Ramlibacter pinisoli: one gene and its partner. The protein of the gene in region 1 interacts with the protein of each later gene in a pairwise test. Links are inferred from orthologs where the notes say so. Each region holds a gene or a part of one and is shown on either strand. Other genes may lie near its edges. The genes, in order: GON04_RS17065 and GON04_RS14740.

Region 1 (3,129 bases):
CGTCGGGGGCGACGTGCGCAGCAAGTCGGTGCAGGTGCAGCGCCGGCTGAACATGGCCAGCGTCCTCAAGGAAGGTCGCGTGCTCGAGAGCTACGCCAAGCGCGAGCTGCCCAACTACCAGGTCTTCGACGAGCGCCGGTACTTCACGCCCGGGCGCGGCACCTGCGTGTTCGACGTCGAGGGCATCAACGTGGGTCTGCTGATCTGCGAGGACGCCTGGTTCGACGAACCGGCGGCGCTGGCGCGCGAGGCCGGGGCCGAGATACTGGTGGTGGTCAACGCGTCTCCCTTCCACGTCGGCAAGGGCGGTGAACGCGTCGCGCGCATGGCCGACCGGGCCCGCGCCGTGAACCTGCCTCTGGTGTACGCGCACCTGGTGGGCGGCCAGGACGAGGTGGTGTTCGACGGGGGCTCGTTCGCCCTCGCCGCCGACGGGGAACTGGCGGGACGCGCCCCGTCCTTTCGCGAGACCCTGTTCGACGTGACGGCCGACCGCACCGCCGGCGGTGTGACGCTCGCCTCCACCCTGGCGATGGCGCGCGAGCCCGAGGCCGATCTCTGGGACGCCCTGGTGCTGGGCGTGCGCGACTACATCGGCAAGAACGGCTTTCCCAGTGTGCTGCTGGGCCTGTCGGGCGGCATCGATTCGGCGCTGGTGCTGGCGATCGCGGTCGACGCCCTGGGCAAGGACAAGGTGCGCGCGGTGATGATGCCGTCGCCCTACACGGCCGACATCTCCTGGATCGACGCCCGCGACATGGCGGCGCGGCTGGGCGTGCGCTACGACGAGATCTCCATCGTGCCCCAGTTCGAGGCCTTCAAGGCCGCGCTCGCCGGCGAATTCCGGGGCCTGCCCGAGGACGCCACCGAGGAGAACATCCAGGCCCGCATCCGCGGCGTGCTGCTGATGGCCCTGTCGAACAAGTTTGGCAGCATCGTGCTGACCACCGGCAACAAGAGCGAGATGGCCACCGGCTACTGCACGCTGTACGGCGACATGGCGGGCGGGTTCGCCGTGATCAAGGACGTGCTCAAGACCTCGGTGTTCCGGCTGGCCCGCTGGCGCAACGCGAACGACCCGTACGGCACCGGCGCCAACCCCATTCCCGAGCGCATCATCACCCGGCCGCCCAGCGCGGAACTGCGGCCCGACCAGACCGACCAGGACAGCCTGCCGCCCTACGACGTGCTGGACGCCATCCTGGCGCGCTACATGGAGGACGACCAGGGCGTCGACGAGATCGTGGCCGAGGGTTTCGACCGCGCGGTGGTCGAGCGGGTGGCGCGCCTGGTGCGCATCAATGAATACAAGCGCCGCCAGGCGCCGGTGGGCATCCGGGTCAGCCACCGGGGCTTCGGCAAGGATTGGCGCTATCCTATTACCGGCAAGTTCAGAGCGTAGGGGACACAGAGCACATGAAGCAGATCACCGCCATCGTCAAACCGTTCAAGCTCGAGGAGGTGCGCGAGGCGCTCGCCGAGTGCGGCGTCACCGGGCTCACCGTCACCGAGGTCAAGGGCTTCGGCCGCCAGAAGGGCCACACCGAGCTCTATCGCGGGGCCGAGTACGTGGTCGACTTCCTGCCCAAGGTGAAGGTCGAGGTGGTGGTCAAGGACGACGACGTCGAACGCTGCGTCGACGGCATCGTGAAGGCGGCCCGCACCGGCAAGATCGGCGACGGCAAGATCTTCATCACCAGCATCGAACGCGTGGTGCGCATCCGCACCGGCGAGGCCGACGAGTCGGCCATCTGAGCCGACGGCCGCCGCAGCGCGGCCTCAGATCTGGCTGAAGTCCGACGGCGCGCCGGCGCCCAGGGAGGCATCGACGATGGCCTCGAGCAGTGCGGGCGCTTCGCTGCCCACCCGCACCAGGTCCATCTGCCAGTCGTTCATGAAGCCCTTGTTCACGCTTTCGCCGAGGAAGGCCAGCAGGGGCTGGTAGTAGCCCGCGGTGTCCAGGATGCCGACCGGCTTGTCGTGGTAGCCCAGCTGGCGCCACGTCCACACCTCGAAGAGCTCTTCCAGCGTGCCGATGCCGCCGGCCAGCGCCAGGAACGAGCCCGCCCGCTCGGCCATCATCCGCTTGCGGTCGTGCATGGTCTCGACGATGTGCAGCTCGGTCACGTCGCGCTTGGCCCACTCCTTGTCGACCAGCGCCTGCGGGATGATGCCCACGACGCTGCCGCCGGTCGCCATCGTGGCCTGCGCCACCGTGCCCATCAGGCCGTTGGTGCCGCCTCCGTACACCAGCTGGCCGCCGCGCTCGCCGATCCAGCGGCCGACCTCGCGGGCGGCCCGCACGTAGGGCTCGTCGACGCCGTTGCGCGAGCCGCAGTAGACGCAGACGGAAAAGGGCGGGGCGCTCATCCGGCGAACCTTTCGACGATGGCGGCGGTCCAGATGCCCAGCGCCAGCAGCAGGGCCAGCAGGACGGCGGCACTGCCCATGTCCTTCGCCCGCTTGGACAGGTCGTGCCACTCCGGCCCGATGCGGTCGACGACCGCCTCCAGGCCCGTGTTGAGCAGCTCGACGATCATCACCAGCAGGACCGAGCCAGCCAGCAGCGCGACCTGGACCCATCCGCGGCCGATCCAGAACGCCAGCGGCAGCAGGACCAGCGCTGCCATGGATTCCTGGCGGAAGGCGGTCTCGCCCCAGCCGGCGCGCAGCCCCTCCAGCGAATAGCCGGCCGCGTGCCAGACGCGGCTCAGGCCGGTTCGCAGCTTCTGCGGATTGGCGGGTGGCAGGGCATCGGGGCGGCTGGACATTCCCCGATTTTCCACGACTCGGGTGGAGGTCAGCGCTTGGGCAGCGGCGGAGCCGCCACGAGGCGCGTGCCGGCTAGCGCGTCGTGCCAGAACTGGCGCTGGGGGTGGAAGCGGCTCAGGATGGCCCAGACGGCGACCCAACCGGCCACGATGACCGCGTCCTGGGCGCCGGGCAGGTTGAGCGGCGCCAGCGCGGCCAGCGGCGGCAGGAACCAGAGCCAGCAGCAGATGTAGCGCAGCACCGCACGGCCTTGCGACAGCGGCCGGCCGGCGGTGTCGACCACCCGGATGTGCCAGGTCTTCATGGCCAGGGTCTGGCCGCGACTCCAGAACGCCGCGAAGTAGATGCCGAACACCA
Region 2 (3,535 bases), 480 kb from region 1 along the record:
CCGGCTACCCGCCCTACCCGGCCTCGCTGTGCACCTCGGTCAACCACGTGGTGTGCCACGGCATCCCGAACGACAAGCCGCTGAAGAAGGGCGACATCGTCAACGTCGACGTCACCGTCATCAAGGACGGTTGGTTCGGCGACACCAGCCGCATGTTCACGGTCGGCGAGGTGTCCATCGCGGCCAAGCGCCTGGTCAACCTGACCTACGACGCCATGTGGCACGGCATCATGCGCGTCAAGCCGGGCATCCGGCTGGGCGACATCGGCTTCGCCATCCAGCAGTTCGCCGAGAAGAACGGCTTCTCGGTGGTGCGCGAGTTCTGCGGCCACGGCATCGGGCGCAACTTCCACGAGGAGCCGCAGGTGCTGCACTACGGCAAGCCCGGCACGCTGGAAGAACTCAAGCCCGGCATGACCTTCACGATCGAGCCCATGATCAACGCCGGCCGCAAGGAAGTGAAGGAGTTCGGCAGCGACGGCTGGACCATCGTCACCAAGGACCATTCGCTGTCGGCCCAGTGGGAGCACACGGTGCTGGTCACCGAGACCGGCTACGAGGTGATGACCCTGTCGGCCGGCAGCCCGCCTCCGCCGCCCTTCGTCAACGCCTGAGCCGCGCCGGCGCGCGGCGACCCCCGACATGAGTGCCGACCCGGCTGCCATCGACACCCCGGCCGCCACGGCGGCCTCGGTCACCGTGCTGCGCGATCAGCTCAAGGCGCGCAAGGCCGCCGTCAACGCCTCGCTCCTGCGCCAGGGCAACCCCACCCGCTCCATCGGCGCCATCCTGCGCCGCCTCGCCCGCCACGTCGATGCCACGCTGCGCGAGCTGTGGCGGTCCGGCGATCTCCCGCCCGGCTTCGCCCTGGTGGCGGTGGGCGGCTACGGGCGCGGCGAGCTGTTCCCGCATTCCGACGTCGACGTCCTGCTGCTGATGCCCGATGGCACCCACGCCGACGGCGACGACGCGCTCAAGCAGCGCCTGGAAGGCTTCATCGGCCGCTGCTGGGACACCGGCCTGGAGATCGGCTCCAGCGTGCGCACTGTCGGCGACTGCGTCACCCAGGCCGCCGCCGACGTCACGGTGCAGACCTCGCTGCTCGAGTCGCGCCTGCTGGCCGGCGACCGCCGGCTGTTCGCCGACTTCCAGCAGCGCTTCCGCGCCACCCTGGACCCGCGCGCCTTCTTCATCGCCAAGACGCTGGAGATGCGCCAGCGGCACACCAAGTTCGAGAACACGCCGTACGCCCTGGAGCCCAACTGCAAGGAATCCCCCGGCGGCCTGCGCGACCTGCAGGTCATCCTGTGGGTGGCCAAGGCAGCCGGCCTCGGCCACAGCTGGGACGATCTGGCCGCCAGCGGGCTGGCGACGCCGCTGGAGGCGCAGCAGATCCAGCGCAACGAGGCCGTGCTCAGCCTCATCCGCGCCCGCCTGCATGCCATCGCGGGCCGCCGCGAGGACCGGCTGGTGTTCGACCTGCAGACGGCGGTGGCCGAGGCGTTCGGCTACCGCAACGAGACCAGCCCCGACGGCCGCCTGAAGCAGCGCGCCAGCGAGGCGCTGATGAAGCGCTTCTACTGGGCCGCCAAGGCGGTGGCGCAGCTCAACCAGATCCTGCTGCTGAACATCGAGGAGCGGCTCAACCCGAGCGGCCACCACGCCGAGCCGATCAACCCGCGCTTCCTGAACAAGGCCGGCATGCTGGAGGTGGCCAGCGACGACCTGTACCAGCGCGACCCGCACGCCATCCTCGAGACCTTCCTGCTGTACCAGACCACGGTGGGCATCGAGGGCCTGTCGGCGCGCACCCTGCGCGCGCTGTACAACGCCCGCGACGTGATGGACGGGCGGTTCCGCAACGACCCGGTGAACCACGCCACCTTCAAGGCGATGCTGCTGCAGCCCAACGGCATCACGCATGCGCTGCGCCTGATGAACCAGACATCGGTGCTGGGCCGCTACCTGTGGGTGTTCCGGCGCATCGTCGGCCAGATGCAGCACGACCTGTTCCACGTCTTCACGGTGGACCAGCACATCCTGATGGTGCTGCGCAACGTGCGCCGCTTCTTCATCGCCGAGCATGCGCACGAGTACCCGTTCTGCTCGCAGCTGGCGGCCGGCTTCGACAAGCCGTTCGTGCTGTACATCGCAGCCCTGTTCCACGACATCGCCAAGGGCCGCGGCGGCGACCATTCGGAGCTGGGCGCGCAGGAGGTGCGGCACTTCTGCCGCCAGCACGCCATCGACTCGGGCGACTGCAAGCTCGTCGAATTCCTGGTGCGCGAGCACCTCACCATGAGCCGCATCGCGCAGAAGGAAGACCTGGGCGACCCGGCCGTCATCGCCAGTTTCGCGGCCCGGGTGGGCAACGAGCGCTGGCTGTCGGCGCTGTACCTGCTGACGGTGGCGGACATCCGCGGCACCAGCCCCAAGGTCTGGAATGCCTGGAAGGGCAAGCTGCTGGAGGACCTGTACCGGGCGACGCTGCGGGCCCTGGGTGGCCACGCGCCGGACAACGCCGCCGAGATCGAGGCCCGCAAGCGCGATGCGCTGGTGCAGCTGCAGCTGTTCGCGCTGCCGTTCGAGGCCCACAAGAAGCTCTGGGACACGCTGGACGTGGGCTATTTCATGCGCCACGACGCCGGCGAGATTGCCTGGCACACCCGGCACGTCTCGCGCCACGTCGGCACCACGCGCGCCCTGGTGCGCGCGCGCCTGTCCCCGGTGGGCGAAGGCCTGCAGGTGCTGGTCTACACACCCGACCAGCCCGACCTGTTCGCCCGCATCTGCGGCTACTTCGACCAGGCCAGCTTCTCGATCCTGGATGCCCGCATCCACACGGCCCGCAACGGCTACGCGCTCGACACCTTCCAGGTGGTGACCGCCATGCTGCCGGAGCACTACCGCGAACTGATCAGCATGGTCGAGTCCGAGCTGGAAGGCACCATCGGCCGCGCCGGCCCGCTGCCCACGCCCAGCCGGGGCCGGGTGTCACGCCGGGTGCGCAGCTTCCCGGTCGCGCCGCGCGTGCAGCTCGCGCCCGACGAGAAGGCGCAGCGCTGGCTGCTGTCCATCTCCGCCAGCGACCACGCCGGTCTGCTCTATTCGGTGGCACGGGTGCTGGCGCGCCACCACATCAACCTGCAGCTCGCCAAGGTCACCACGCTGGGCGAGCGGGTCGAGGACACCTTCCTGGTGGACGGACCGGAGCTCCAGCAGAACCGTCGGCAGATCGAGATAGAGACTGAACTGCTTGAAGCCTTGGCGGCATAGGCGCCAAAGCTTCAAGCAGTTCCGCGACCCAGGCAGGGAACCCCCTCTCCCCATCCCTCTCCCCCGAGGGGAGAGGGAGCGGACGGCCAACTGGCAACCAACGCCTGTCAAGAATCGGGGCGGAGGTGCGGCCTACGCCGTGCATGTGACTCGATGCGCCGGGGTAGCCGGAGCCATGAAAAACGGCGCCGGGGGAGGCCGGCGCCGTGGAACCCAGGTTGGGGCCGCCACCGGCCCTTTCCCCGAGGGAGCTCAACTT

What was found.
Region 2: the proteins of GON04_RS17065 (region 1) and GON04_RS14740 interact in binary tests that used the Escherichia coli proteins (3 or more experiments, as listed by UniProt). The link is inferred for Ramlibacter pinisoli from one-to-one orthologs.

Annotation. Positions count from the first base shown.
Region 1 is NZ_WSEL01000009.1:530,477-533,605, reverse strand. Bases 270-3,085 are described here. They hold GON04_RS17065 (P-II family nitrogen regulator), read left to right. Parts: upstream 270-1,416; coding sequence 1,417-1,755; downstream 1,756-3,085. Other genes in these bases: GON04_RS17050 (RDD family protein), read right to left, coding at 2,801-3,085; GON04_RS17055 (diacylglycerol kinase), read right to left, coding at 2,367-2,771; GON04_RS17060 (LOG family protein), read right to left, coding at 1,780-2,370; GON04_RS17070 (NAD+ synthase), read left to right, coding at 270-1,402. Outside these bases: more of GON04_RS17070, read left to right, coding at 1-269; more of GON04_RS17050, read right to left, coding at 3,086-3,129. UniProt on the Escherichia coli protein: P-II indirectly controls the transcription of the glutamine synthetase gene (glnA). P-II prevents NR-II-catalyzed conversion of NR-I to NR-I-phosphate, the transcriptional activator of GlnA. When P-II is uridylylated to P-II-UMP, these events are reversed.
Region 2 is NZ_WSEL01000009.1:47,928-51,462, reverse strand. The notes cover bases 255-3,476. They hold GON04_RS14740 ([protein-PII] uridylyltransferase), read left to right. Parts: upstream 255-642; coding sequence 643-3,276; downstream 3,277-3,476. Other genes in these bases: map (type I methionyl aminopeptidase), read left to right, coding at 255-614. Also shown: more of map, read left to right, coding at 1-254; GON04_RS14735 (hypothetical protein), read right to left, coding at 3,535-3,535.